DNA from 2 places in the Flavobacterium sp. 140616W15 genome. Region 1 is predicted to be linked to the other one. Evidence: riboswitches for the same ligand, from Rfam matches in the RefSeq annotation. Region 1 holds a riboswitch; the other holds the start of a gene.
What was found. Region 1 has a riboswitch for cobalamin ahead of EAG11_RS06990 (TonB-dependent receptor). Riboswitches for the same ligand answer to the same signal wherever they lie in the genome.

Region 1 (7,560 bases):
TATATTTATCGTTTTAAGCAGTAAATAGATTATTTTAATCAATTAATACTTAAAGAAAGCTATGTTTACATTCTTCAAAATTTCTGTTTATACAGCTGTAGCAGCTATGTTTATATTGAGTTTAATTACACTTAGTGATATTTTTATCCATAGTAATCAATTCCGTTTTTATGTTTTGACAGTTATAACAGCAATAATTTTTTTTGGCATTGGTCTTACAGGAATTATTGTCTATAAAAATTTTAAAAATATCTACCAATATATTTCAAAAGATGAAGAGCAGAATTTAGCAAGAGTGTCTGTTCGAAAATTGCTATTAATTTTTGGACTTATGGCAATAGCAATTACGTTATTTACATGTTCACTTTGCATGGGATTATTAGAGAGAATGAACAGCGGGACTGCCTTGTTTGGGTAGAAAAAAACATTTATTTTATTGACCTATTTCGAGTGATTTAATCTAATCGAAATTTACAACTATTCAATGACTTCTTACAAAGATACAGGCATTGAACTGCGCTAACTTTGTCTAAAATTTAAACCTATAAAATATGATTTCAACTTATTTTAAAACAATAGTAACATTAACTTTTACGATGTTATTTTTATTATCTAATGCACAAGTTAAAAAAGAGACTAATGCTAAAAATTGGCCAAATGGCGCACAACTAGTAATTTCTGTATCTATGCAATTTGAGACAGGAGGCCAGCCTGAAGGCGCCGAAAGTCCTTTTTCAGGAAACCCATTACCAAAAGGGCAGCCTGATTTGCCTGCAGAAAGTTGGTTTCGATATGGAGCAAATGAAGGTATATACAGAATGTTAGATCTGTGGAAGAAATACAATATTAAAGTTACTTCGCACGTAGTAGGAGAGGCTGCTGTAAAATATCCTGAAATCACTAAAGCTATTGCTGAAGGCGGTCATGAAATTGCTGCTCACGGAATGTCCTGGAATAATCAATGGAATATGAATTATGCAGATGAACTGGCATTTGTAAAAAAAGGAATTGATACCGTTGCAGCTATTACAGGTAAAAGGGGAGTTGGATATAATGCAAACTGGTTACGTAGAAGTCCTAATACGCTAAAAGTATTGCAAGAGCTTGGCTTTTTGTATCATATTGATGATTTAAGTCGAGATGAACCATTTATCACCAAAGTAAATGGTAAAAATTTTGTAGTAATGCCATACACATTGCGCAATAATGATATTGTAAATGTAGAAGGGAAACATTGGAGCCCTGATCAGTTCCTCGTACAATTAAAAATGGAGTTTGATCAACTTTATGTAGAAGGTGTAGCTAAACGAAGAATGATGTCTATTAGTTTTCATGACAGAATAGGCGGAACACCTGCAATGGTTAATGCTATGGATAGCTTTATTAAATATGCAAAAAACAAAAAGGGAGTTGTATTTATGAGAAAAGATGACATTGCCAAAATGGTTCAAAATGATCCCAAAACACCCATTGATAATGCTGAAGAAAAATATAATAAATAATACTATAAAAAGATGAAAGCAATAGGATTTAAAACCTCATTACCACTAACAGTGCAAGATAGTTTTATTGAATTTGAAGCTGTTAAACCAATACCTGAAGCAAATGATTTATTGGTAAAAATTAATGCCATATCTGTAAATCCTGTCGATTTTAAAATTCGCCAAAACAGTGCTGTAAATACTGTTTTAGAATCTCCAAAAATTATTGGTTGGGATGCTGTAGGTGTAGTTGAAGCTGTTGGCGAAAGGGTAAACTTATTTAAAGTAGGAGACGAAGTATATTATGCTGGAGATATTACCAAACAAGGTAGTAATGCAGAGTATCAAATTATAGATGAGCGTATTGTAGGCAGTAAACCTAAAGCACTTACTAACACAGAAGCTGCCGTTATACCGTTAACTGGTTTGACAGCTTGGGAAATACTTTTTGACCGCATTCGTATTAATCCTGAAAAAGACAAAGGCAAAACAGTCTTAATAATTGGTGGGGCTGGTGGAGTAGGTTCTATTGCGATTCAGTTAGCTAAAAAAATAGCAGGTTTAACTGTTATCGCTACTGCTTCCCGCCCAGAAACTATTGATTGGTGTAAAAAACAAGGAGCCGATCATGTGGTTAATCATAAGGACTTAATTTCTTCGGTTAGAGAATTAGGATTCCAATATGTTGATTTTATTCTCGATTTTGTAGATACAAATTCTTATTGGGATATTATGGTAGAACTCATTAAACCTCAAGGACATATTGCCTCAATTACTGGTAGCAGTGATCCAATAGCTTTAAATAAACTAAAAAACAAAAGCGCTTCGTTTTCATGGGAACTAATGTATACACGTTCTATGTTTCAAACTGAAGACATGCATGAGCAACATATTATTCTCAATAAAATTGCTGATTTATTAGATAATGGGACACTCAAAACAACCTTAAATGAAACGCTATCTGGTTTTACAGCAGATAATTTAAAAAAAGCACACCAACTCCTGGAATCTGGAAAAACAATTGGTAAAATTGCTATTAAATTTTAAATAAAAAAGAAAAAAATACTTCTGATGATAAGTAGATAAAGCTTGTATTTGTCTGTCATTAAAGCAATTTTTATATAGGATTTAAAATAAAAAATATTTATTTTTATGCTATCAATTTATCTACAGCTACTATTTTTTAAGCATTTGTATACATGGCTATTGTGTTGCTTAGAAACTATGTAAGATGTTTTTAAATTGAGTTTAGTTCTTAAATTTTAATTTTAAAAAAAATGAAAAAAAATATTTTAAAGAATATTATCTTTTTTGTAATTCTTTTTTGCAATGTGATAACAGTATTTGCTCAAGATAAAGTTGATACTGTTGTCATGCTCAATGGAGAAAAAAGAGAAGGAAAAGTTATTTCGGTAAAAGAGGATGCTATTAAATTTGCCTACAAAGGGGAAACTCTTGAATATGAGTTTAAAAAATCTGAAATAAATGAAATTGTATTTGCAAGTGGCAGAACAGAAGTAATAAATAAAGGTACAAATACTGAAGTTGTATCTTCGGGAGTTACATCAACAGGCAGAAAAGGAAAAATAGCCATATTGCCTTTTGAATTTATATCTAATGATACTTCTCTAAATGCCAATGCAATGGCGGAGCAATTACAAGCAGATAGTTATCTTTCTATAAAAGAAAACACCAACGGATTGGAATTGCAGGATCCTATTACAACAAATAGCCTTTTAGCAAAGAATAATATCTCACTTGCTAATTTGAAATCCATAAGTCCAAAAGAGATGGCTACATTGCTAGGAGTTGAAAATGTAGTGTATGGAATTGCTAATGTAACTAATAAAGGAACCTCTTCTTACGGAAGTGGTGTTACAAGTTACAACGACAAAGAAACCCAAAATAAGGAGGGCAGAAAAGAAACAACCAAATCATCTGGTTCTGCATACAACTCTAATAATGCCACTACAATGATTAATTATGAAACTAAAATTAATCTGAATATTTTTAATGATAAAGGAGCAAATTTATATTCAGAATCAAGAAATTCTTTCGGAACTGGATTTGATGCTTATCATGCTACAATTAACTATTTAATAAAGCGTTGTCCTTTTGGACCTAAAGCAAAGCATTAAATCGTTTGTGCTCTATTAGAATTTTTATTTAGTTAATTCCTCATTATTACCCAATTTTCTCTACAGCCAAGTTCAGAATTCTTTTGTACAATTTACTATTAGGAATATGAACACTTAATTGGACTGTATACGTAAAGAAATAAATTTTTAATTCCTCAACATATGTAAACATTTTTGCTTTTTATATACCTGACTTTTGCCATGTAAATAAAAACTAAAAAAATGAAAACATTACTTACTACAGTTGCATTACTTGCATTATCGTTATCAATTTCTGCTCAAAAAATCATTCATAAGAATGTATATAGCAAAAAGATGAACAAGGAAATAGAAACTGTAATTATTACTCCAAAATTTGTAAATGGTGAAAAATACAAAACCATTTATATACTCCATGGTTATAGCGGCAATCCGGATAGAACCTACAAGCAAGATATCCCAGATCTTGTAACCAAATCTCAAAAATATAAAACTATTTATGTATTGCCCAATGGCAATTTTAATAGTTGGTATGTAGATAGTCCTGTTGATAAAACTTCTCAATATCAAACCTTTATTGGAAAAGAATTAGTTGATTATATCGATGCTAATTATCCAACGACACAAAATAGAAAATCTAGAGGAATCTTAGGATGGAGTATGGGTGGATATGGCGCAACAAATATCGGAATTGCATATCAAAATACTTTTTCAATAGTAGGTAGCACCTGTGGTGCATTGGATTTTAATCGATTTGGAGAAAGCTTCCACAATTATCAGGTGGATAAAGTTTTAGGTGAGTTTAAAAATTTACCAAAGCAATACCTAACATTTGATAAAACGAAACAGATGAAAGCGTCAAATCAGTTTTATATATTCGATTGCGGTACCGAAGATGCTCAAATGATAGCTATGAACAGAGATTTTCATAAACTCCTAATAAACGAAAAAATAGTACATCTTTATATTGAATCTCCAGGAGCACATGACACAGAATACTGGAGTAAAGCATTATCTAATCAGTTAGTATTATTTGAAAATTATTTTAATAATGCTAAAATGTAAGGATGAAGATTGTATTGTTTTGATGTATAAAAAATGATATGATTATATAAACTAAAAAAACACTACAGATTTGCGTGGGCAAATACGACGTAGTGTTTTTTTTGAGTAAATAATCTATTGTAATACTGCTTTATAACAGTGTAGTTGTTTCAATAGACGCCTCTATAATTGAATTAATAATGGACAAAGTAAGCGGGTCTTGTTCTCCTGAAAAGAAAGTATCTAATACTTCCTGAAAAATAGGATTACTATTTTCTACCAAAGTAAAAAGCGTCATCGAAGATCTCAATTTTCTAGCTTCTAATTCTCCTAGAATTGATTCAGCAGATTTCATTTTAAAAGTTAGTATTAACTCAGAAATCTCGATAAGATGTTTTCCTAGGATGGGATGCGCGACAAATTCAGCCGCTTCATTTAAATCTAGAATAGCATAGTATTTAGAAGTATCGCTAGTACCTAATCCTGCAATTTGAGGGAAGATAAACCACATCCAGTGGGTTTCTTTTTGCCCTTTTTTATTTCAGAAAGAGCAGTAAGATACAGATGGTTTTGTGCTTCTAAAAAGCGGATTAAATCTTTGTTTGTGTTTGGCATTATAATGTCTTGTTGGGTAAAAAAAGAGTGCAAAAATACTTAAAAATATAGGTAATTCCAAATCAAAGATACAGGTAATGTGTGTTTTATGACAAAGTAGTGTAATATCTTACTTTAATTACAGTATAAAATAACTTCAATTCTTAGTAACAATTTAACAGCAAAATAGGAGGGATTATAGCCTTATATTATCCCTTTATAATGCCATATATGCATTCACTATTTGAATTAAGAAACACAAGAAGCTTATTGTTTTAGCTAATTATAGATATGACATTATTTTTGATGATTTTATTGCAAAAATTATAATTTTATTAAATAACAATTATTTTTTATGAAGTATAGTTATATCTTTGCTTAAAATTTTGGTCTATTTTTTCTTATAATTTAAGTTAAAATAGTTAAAAGGGAATCAGGTGTAAATCCTGAACAGGCCCGCTACTGTAAGTTCTATATAAGTCTTTAAACGTTACTAATGTCACTGTTTGCTCAAGCAAATGGGAAGGCAGTTTTAAGGATAGAATAAGTCAGGAGACCTGCCAAAATCACATAGTTTAAAACTTTCGAGGAACAAAGTTGAAGAACAAGAAATTCACCCTATTATTCTATAATGGGCTTTTTTTCTTATGCTTCTGCATTATTATACCCCGATAAGTTTTTATAATTTATTTAGTGATGTATAATAAAAACAAAGTCCCTTTATTCGTTTTAACGTTATTTACTCCATTTTTGCTTTACTCTCAAGCATCTAATGATAGTATTCGTAAATTAAAAGAAGTAATTCTAAAAACTAAGCCTTATCAAGAAGTAATTCCTGTGCAAAGTCTTTCTGGAAAATTACTAGAAAACTTAGCTAGTCATAATGTTGCAGATGCACTACGCTATTTTGCAGGAACTCAAATTAAAGATTATGGAGGACTTGGAGGACTTAAAACTGTAGATGTCCGTAATATGGGAACACACCACGTAGGTGTTTTTTATGACGGCATACAACTAGGAAATGCACAAAACGGAGTCACTGATTTGGGTAAATACTCCTTAGATGACATGGAATCTCTTACCATGTACAACGGTCAAAAAAGCGAAATTTTTCAGTCAGCAAAAGACTTTGCAGCGGCTTCTACTATTTATTTAAGAACCAAACGGCCTGTTTTTGAAAATGGAAAAAAAACAAATCTATTGGTTCGATTTAAAACCATGTCTATAAATTATTTCAACCCGTCTTTTAGATGGGAACAAAAATTAAGTGACAAAGTAAGTATGAGCGTGAGTTCTGAATATATAAAATCTAATGGTGAATACAAATTTAGATACAAAAGAAACAATCAGGACGGTTCCGTAGCCTACGATACCACAGCCACAAGACATAATAGTGATATAGAAGCACTACGATTTGAATCAGGTCTTTACGGAAAAATGAAGAATGGATCTTGGGACGCTAAAGTATATTATTACGATTCGGATAGGGGAGCACCAGGAGCAATTGTCGAAAATAAGTTTTCTGATGGTTTTAGACAATATGATAAAAATTTCTTCGCACAAACCTCACTAATTAAAGATTTTTCGAAAAAATACAAATTTCAGGCTAAGGCAAAATATGCTTATGATTATACGCATTATGTTGCCAGAGATACTACGAATATATTAGGCGAAACAGTAACCGAAGGAGCACAATCGGACGATAGTTATTATCAGCAGGAAATATACTTCTCAGCTGTAAATATGTACAACATATTACCCACATGGGATGTTTCGTTATCTACCGATTTTCAATACAATAAACTTAATGCTACGAGAAAAGGCATACAGACTCAATTTTCTTTTCCGCAACGTTATACAGCATTATTTTCTTTGGCTAGTTCCTTTAGGCTAGGGCAGTTTAAAGCATTAGGTAGTGTTGTTGGTACTTATGTTCAGGAGGAAGTGCGATATAACGCTAAAGCTCCTGATAAAAAAGAGTTTACTCCTGCCTTATTTATAGGATATACCCCATTTAAAGACTACGATTTTAATTTAAGAGCATTTGCAAAACGCATTTTTAGAATGCCCACTTTTAATGATTTATACTATACTATGGTTGGGTCAAGTACTTTAAGACCCGAATATATGAACCAATATGATATTGGATTCACTTATAATTTGCCCATTGAGAATAGTTTCTTTGATAAAATATCTATTCAGGTAGATGGTTATTACACCAATACCAAAGATAAAATTGTAGCAGCTCCAACAGGAAATTTATTTCGTTGGATGATGACCAATATGGGACAGGTGAAAGGGAAGGGGATAGAATCGGTACTTAA
Region 2 (7,560 bases), 1.4 Mb from region 1:
GCAATATATATATTGTTGTTTTTTACTGCAAAGCCATAAAGAGCACTAACTTCTTTTGCTTTAAATATTTCTGTAGTTGGTAACGTTGTTGTGCTTGTTGATGCAGCATAGATATTATTTCCAACAGTATAATACAGTTTGTTGTTTTCAATAGCTAAGAAGCTAGGATGAGTGATGCCAGGAAAATCAATTGTAGATGAAACGGTATTGTTACTCATGTTAATTTTTACTAATTTACCAGTTGTTTCAGGTGAAACGTATGATGGTCGTCCATTACATAAAACATATAAAGTGCCATTATCTTTTACTAATGAACTAGGTACGTCTCCTACTGCAAAGTTTTTTGTAACTGTATTATTACTAGCGTCGATAATAGATAATGAGTTTCCTTGGCCCCAACCACCTTTGTGAGCTACATAAAGTTTGTTGTCATTTTCGATTATTTGCTCAGGACCTTCAACAACAGGAATTGTTGATGTAACTTTATTTGTTGTTAAATCAATGACAGCTACATAATCATCTGAAGGGTCTACTGGGTTACCCCAGTTTGTAATAAATCCTTTTCCATTTGCAAATGCAATATATCTTGGGCTATTTATCTTTGTGTTGATTGTAGCAATACTTTTAAATGTATTTCGGTTAACTACTTCAATTTTATTTCCTCTATTTACAATGATGTAAGCATAATCACCATTAAAACCAATGCTTTGAGGAGCATCTTTAATATTTTTACCTTCATTAACTAAAGAAAAAACATTTTTCCCGAGTTTTAAGTCGTCTGATAAATAGGAAATAGATCCATTTACTTTTTCAAAAACACCTTCTTCGATAATAAATAGTCCTCCTTCGTAATTTCCACGTGGTGCAGGTTCTGGTTCTGGAGTAATGGTATCGTCGTCATTACTACAAGATGCAAAAAATGTAGCGCTTACAATGACAGCTAAAAATAGCTTATTAAATTTTTTCATGGTATTAAAAGTTAAGGTTTATATATATGGTGTAATTTCTTCCAGGCATTTGTCTTCCAATAACTGGTTGGTAATCTTCGTTCCAGATATTCAGTATTTGTAATCCAATTTTGTAACTGTTCTTTTTTCCTAAGTCATAATCAATTCCTAGATTACCAACGTTATAAGGTTTCACTTTGGTAGCAGGATTATTAAAAGGAGTGCTAAATGCTTCTCCGTTATATAAGTATTGAAAGTAAGAAGAAACTTTTTTCCAATTGTAAGAAACAGATCCAGTTAATTTATGATAAGGGACATATATAAGTTGTTTATAAAATAATTCGCCTTTAATTAATTGCTTGCTTTCTGAAACAGTATAGGCATAGGTTCCGTTAAGTGTGAAATTATGATTTTCTATTTTTGTTCTCCATTCTAAAAGTACTTCAGCACCATAAGCTCTTACTCTGCTTGTGTTTTCTGGAGACCAGTTATCACCACCACCTTGGGATGGTACCCAACGTAATAAATCTTTTATCGAATTGTAATACATAGTTACAGATAATGAGAATTTTTTTGTAAAAAACTCGTTGCCGATTTCTCCCTGATAAGAAGTTTCAGGCTTTAAATCAGGGTTACCACTTCCTTCCCAAAATAAATCGTTGTAAGTAGGCATTCTGAAATTCTTAGAAGCGTTTAATTTTATGCGATAAAAATCTGTAAATTGATACCTTGTTCCTAAAGAAAAAAGAAAAGGATTTCCATAATTATCTGTTAATTCCTGACGAATACTAGCTGTGTAATCCCATTTGTCAGTTACGAAATGCTGTAATAATAAACTAGCAGAACCAACTTGCCTTTTTACATTATTTATACTAGAGCCATATCCTTTATTACGATTATAATCAATGATAGAATTCAGTTTAATCTTGTCATTTACATCAAAAGCTAAATCATATTTTATAATAGAAGTTTCAACTTTTCCATAAGTATAAAAATCGGAGGTAATACTTGGGAAATATTTATAAGATTCTCCAATATGTGCCATCCTTAATTTAGAAGTAAACCGATTAAATGTATTCTCCCATTCTAAAAGATTACGAGTGTTAAAGTCATTATATTTTGTTTTGGTAGCGTTTGGAGAAGTCAAAGAAAAATGACGCTCTGCATCATAAAACTGACTATATAATTTCAAGGAGTTTTTAGAGTCTATTTTATAACCAAATGTTGTATTCATACTCGTGTTATAGTATGCACCATTAATGTTTTTTTGATCAGTAGTTCCAGGGTATTTAAAATCATTATCAGAACTATTTCTGGAAATATTAACTTGAATGCTGTATTTGTCGGACGAAACGTTAGCACGATAATTTGTGCTATAAGTATCATAACTGCCTCCACTGAGAAACAAATGGTTAGAAAAATCCTTTTTAAAACGTATGTCATTATTTAAGTGAATACTTCCGCCTATTGCGCCACTTCCATATAATACACTTCCTCCTCCGGCTTTTACAGCAATAGAGTTGAAATCTCTAGTTCCAATTGTATTAAAATCTGCTTGACCTAAAAATTGAGAATTGATGTTTATTCCGTTCCAAATAACTGCAGTTTGGGCGCCTGTCGTTCCTCTAAAAGAAGGTGCAGAAGTCATTCCTAGTCCATTTTCCTTAAAGTAAATAACAGTGTTATAATTTAAAAGAGATGTTAAGGATGCTTGGTTTTTATTAATAATAGAATCATTAAGTAATTGAACCGATTGTGAGTCTGAGTATTTCTTGAGGTTAGTATCTGAAACTATAACTTCTTTTAATTTTGTTATAGAATCATTTTGTGCCAAAATAAATTGGCAAGCTAAGAGTGAAAGACAGATGTATAACTTTTGTAATGTCATAATTTCTAAACTCTTTTTCCCGAGAGTTCGATATTTGTTAACAAAGGCAGGTCTCCTGGCTTACGTCTTGTTGTTTTCCTTCCCGTTTTAAAACAGTGGTTTTGTAGTTAACAACAAGCATTCCTTTCGGAACTAAGTTTACAGTTGCGGGTACAGCTCAAGATTTACGAATGTTGATTTTGATAATTTCAAACTTCAATTACTTGATTCCCTTTTAATGTGTCTAATAAATATGGCACAACCTTAATGTGGCTACAAATATAAAGTTAAAAATGCTTAAAAATCAATTTTGTTTAGACTTTAACCCAGAATGTAAATCGAAGGTTTCGTTTATAGTTTTATATTGTAATTTTTATAACCTGTCCAAAATCGACTTTGTTTTGAAAAGCATCTTTTAAAGGAAGTGAATTCAAAAGACATAAAATGCTTCGAATAACTCCAGCATGTGTAATTATAATTGCCTTTGATGGTTTTTTGATAAGTATTTCGTTTTCTATAAAATGAGTTACCCTTTGATGTAAATCAATAAAAGATTCTCCGTTTGGAACTCGAATATTTACGAAATCTTCCATCCACGGATTTAAATCTTCTTGAGCAATTTCATTCCAATTTTTCATTTCCCAATCGCCAAAATTCATTTCCATCAAGCGTTTGTCTTCTTGGTAGTTTGAAATTTTGGTTTCTTTTTGGATATGTTTAGCAAGTAATGCACAACGTTTCAATGGACTAGAATATAAGATTGCATCACCAGGCAATTGCTTTGCGATGTTATCAAAAATCAAATCGTAAGGTTCAGCAATATCTACATCGGTTTGACCGTAACAAATTCCTTTTTCGCAAACAGTTTCGGTATGGCGAACTAAATAAATTTCCATATTGCTATAACACTTAAGTAAAAAATAACTTCGCAAACTTGTTGTGTGGCACCTAGGCAATCTCCTGTATAACCATCAATCCATTTTTGGAAATAACGAGCTAAGAAATAACGAGCAAGAAAGACTGGGAGTATGACCAACAGTATTTGGTACTGAAAATAAGAAAGAACTAAAAGAGGTAATAAACCAAAAAAGAAAGAGCCTACAACTTCTTTCCAGCTAAAACTTTTAGCGATTGGTTTACTTTTGCTTGAAGCATCTTCACGAGAATATTCATGAGTAAATACAATGCTTATAGCCACCAAACGACTAATAGAATGTCCTGCAATAAATAATAATAAAATTGTGAATGTTGATTTCTGGTTTGTAATTATTTCTGTTGTTACTAGTTCTGAAAGTAATTGAAATTTCAATAAAAATAATAATACAACGCCAATAGCTCCATACGCTCCAATGGCACTATCTTTCATGATAAGTAAGATTTTTTCTTTGGTCCAACCGCCACCAAAACCGTCACAAACATCCGCAAAACCATCCTCATGAAATGCTCCTGTAGTCAAGATTCCAGCAATCATTCCTATAATTACTGCAGCAAATAATGATACTAAAAATGAAGCTCCATAAAAAGCCAGAAAAGAAATCCCTCCAACAATCCAACCTATCAAAGGGAAATAACGACTTGCTTTATTAAGATAATCAGGATTATGATCGATGTTTTTAGGACAAGGAATCCTTGTGTAGAACATTAATGCAGTAAAAAATATATGGAGTTGTTTTTTCATTTAATGATTTTGTTTATTTGGCTAAAGCCAATATGATTAACCTATTGTTAACGAACATCTAAAGATGTTGGCAATTCAATATTTAGATTGTCTATAAAATTTGTTTTTATGTATTGATGCTTTTGTTAGGTTACTTTGGAGTATATTTATTAAAATCATGCTGCTATTAAGTATTTGGCTAAAGCCAATTTGTTTGTCATTTAATAAAACAACATCTAAAGATGTTGGCAATTCAATTTCTAAGATTGTTATTTTATTTTATTGACAATCTTAGAAATTGAATTGCCTCCAGATTTATCTGGAGGATACGAAATTTGTTATGTTATTGGCTTTAGCCAAATCTTTATTTATTATTTGTTTTCTGAAATCCATACTTGAGAATAAACTCATTATATTCTTCCTGAAGTGTTTTTTTAGTATGATGTATTTCTTGATTTTTAATATAGTCTCTTACTCTATCAATAATAGATTCAGAAACAGAAACTGCAAAATACTCATCTTGCCATTCAAATTTTTCTTTAGTTAATTGGTTTTTATTAATCCAAAACGAAGACTCTCCTTTTAGTAATTGTATTGTTTTTTGGATGTTTTGGTCTACGCCTAATGAAATAAGGCAATGGCAATGGTCTGAATATCCATTTATAAAATCAATATAAATTCCTTTTTCTTTTGCATTCTCTCTTATATGTTGCCAGACTTTTTGACGCAATTCTGCAGAATCTAAATAGGGAACTCTATTTTTAGTACTCCAAACTAAGTGTATATATACTTTTATAAATGGCATAATTTTTAAACTCTTACTTATTACTAATCCCAGCATTCTCAAAAGTAGCCATTTCGTTAAGAAAAGACACTGCCGATTGTAATATTGGTAAAGCAATGGCACAACCAGTTCCTTCGCCTAAGCGTAAATCAAGTTGTAAAACCGATTTGGCCTCAAGATGATCTAATAATTTCTGATGTCCTTGTTCAGCCGAAGAATGACAGAAAATTGCATTCTTTTTAATGTCAGGATTTATTTTAAAGGCAATTAAAAAGGCGACAGTACAAATAAAACCATCTACAAGAATAAGCATGTTGTTTTTATAAGCGGCTAACATCCCGCCAGCCATCTGCATGATTTCAAAACCACCAAAATAAGCTAGTTGCTCTTTTAATTCGGCTTGACCAGAATAATTTTCGATAGCTTTTTTTAAGATTTCCTGTTTCTCATTTAGTTTAGCATCATCAACTCCAGTTCCTTTTCCCACACATTCCTTAATAGAGAAACTAGTTAAAACACTCATCAAGACAGAAGCTGTAGAGGTATTCCCAATACCCATTTCGCCAAACCCAATACAATTACTTCCTGTTTTTGCAATAGAATCAACAATTTCAGATCCTTTTAAGAAACATAATTGTAGTTCAGTTTCGCTCATTGCGGGAACATGTAAAAAGGACTGAGTTCCTTTAGCAATTTTAGCATTAATTAAATTGGCATTGGTAGGGAAATCATAATTTATACCAGCATCTACGATAGAAAGTTCAATATTGTTTTGTTTACAAAACACATTAATTGCTGCTCCACCTTCAAGAAAATTACCGACCATTTGTCGGGTAACGTCTTGCGGATACGCGCTTACACCATGATTGGCAATTCCGTGATCTGCGGCAAAAACAACGATATTAGGTTTTATAATCTCAGGATTCAAAGTCTGAAAAACAGTCCCGATTTGGAATGCTAATTTTTCTAAAATACCCAAAGAACCAAGAGGTTTCGTTTTTGAGTCAATTTTATGTTGTAGTGATTCTTTGAAAGAAGCAGTAATTTCAATTTTCGATTGATTTTCTAAATCTAATTTCGGAGCAAAACTCTCATTTATAGTTTTAATTTCGATGCAATCAAAAGTTTCTGATTTCTGTTTCCAGTTCAATTGTTGCAACATCGGTTGATTGTCATAGTTCGTTGCGGGTTTTCCAATGCAAAAATAGCCTAGTGGCTCTATGTTTTCGGGTAAGTCAATTATTTTCTTGAACTGATAATAGTTTAATATAGAAACCCAACCCATACCGTAACCTTGTTCCGTAAGTGATAACCATATATTTTGGGCAGCACAAACCGAGCTAAATTTTACCGCTTCATTACTACCAACAGTTCCTATAGTAAAGTTGTTCAGTACCGAGCGATCATACGCAATAATCATCCCAATCGGAGCTTCCTCAATGGCCTCTAGTTTTAAGGATTTATAATGTTCTTTTTGGTGCTCATCATCAGTTAATGATTCTGCTTTTTTATTATAATCTAAAAATAAATCTTTGATAGCTTTTTTAACCCCATCAGATTTTATGATGTAGTATTTAGTTGCATCAGTCAAACCTACCGAAGGTGCCCAATGTCCTGCCTGCAACGCTTTTTGGATAACCTCGTCAGGAACTTCATCATTTGTAAAATGGCGTGTATCGCGGCGTGATTTTAAAATATCATCTAAATAACTCATGTTTTTTCTTTTTAAGGTTCAAAGGCGCAAAGGTTCAGAGGGACATAACCAAATTATCCTTTTATTTTTACCGGAATTCCAGAAACCATTAATACAACAGTATCGGCATTTTTGGCAAGAAACTGATTCATCCAGCCTTGTAATTCCGTAAATTTTCTTCCTACATGTGTATCAGCATGAAGTCCCATTCCGATTTCGTTAGTTACAATTATCAAGGTTGCATCTGGCTGATTGGCTATTTTCAAGAATTCAGCTTTAGCTTCATCAAGAGATAATGTAACATCGTTTTTAGTGTCAACAAAAAAGTTCGTTAACCAAAGCGTTACACAATCAATCAAAGCCACTTTACCCGAAAAATCAATTTCGCTCAAGTGTTTTTCCTTTTCAATATTTGTCCAGCGTTCGTCTCGTTCTTGTTGGTGTCTGTCAATTCTATTCTGGAAATCTTCATCCCATTTTCGAGCCGTCGCCACATAAATTGGCGTATTCGTAAGTTCTAAAGCCAGTTCTTGAGCATAACCACTTTTCCCCGAACGTTCCCCACCAGTAATCAAGTAAATCATTTTTATAATTGTTAATTATGAATTGTAA

Region 2: linked by a shared signal. The riboswitch ahead of EAG11_RS13110 (TonB-dependent siderophore receptor) and the one ahead of EAG11_RS06990 (TonB-dependent receptor) in region 1 are both predicted to bind cobalamin.

What each region holds. Positions count from the first base shown of each region.
Region 1 covers NZ_CP033068.1:1,634,627-1,642,186, reverse strand. Annotated here, with positions in the region: gene EAG11_RS07025 (L-dopachrome tautomerase-related protein) at 1-24, shown strand, start outside; gene EAG11_RS07020 (hypothetical protein) at 62-418, shown strand; gene EAG11_RS07015 (polysaccharide deacetylase family protein) at 552-1,502, shown strand; gene EAG11_RS07010 (zinc-binding alcohol dehydrogenase family protein) at 1,515-2,528, shown strand; gene EAG11_RS07005 (hypothetical protein) at 2,759-3,619, shown strand; gene EAG11_RS07000 (alpha/beta hydrolase family protein) at 3,842-4,663, shown strand; gene EAG11_RS06995 (DUF1810 domain-containing protein) at 4,794-5,153, opposite strand; cobalamin riboswitch at 5,607-5,816, shown strand; gene EAG11_RS06990 (TonB-dependent receptor) at 5,933-7,560, shown strand, end outside.
Region 2 covers NZ_CP033068.1:3,037,772-3,045,331, reverse strand. Annotated here, with positions in the region: gene EAG11_RS13115 (YncE family protein) at 1-968, opposite strand, end outside; gene EAG11_RS13110 (TonB-dependent siderophore receptor) at 973-2,835, opposite strand; cobalamin riboswitch at 2,863-3,096, opposite strand; gene cobC (alpha-ribazole phosphatase) at 3,174-3,710, opposite strand; gene EAG11_RS13100 (adenosylcobinamide-GDP ribazoletransferase) at 3,695-4,492, opposite strand; gene tnpA (IS200/IS605 family transposase) at 4,836-5,276, opposite strand; gene cobT (nicotinate-nucleotide--dimethylbenzimidazole phosphoribosyltransferase) at 5,290-6,969, opposite strand; gene cobU (bifunctional adenosylcobinamide kinase/adenosylcobinamide-phosphate guanylyltransferase) at 7,023-7,532, opposite strand.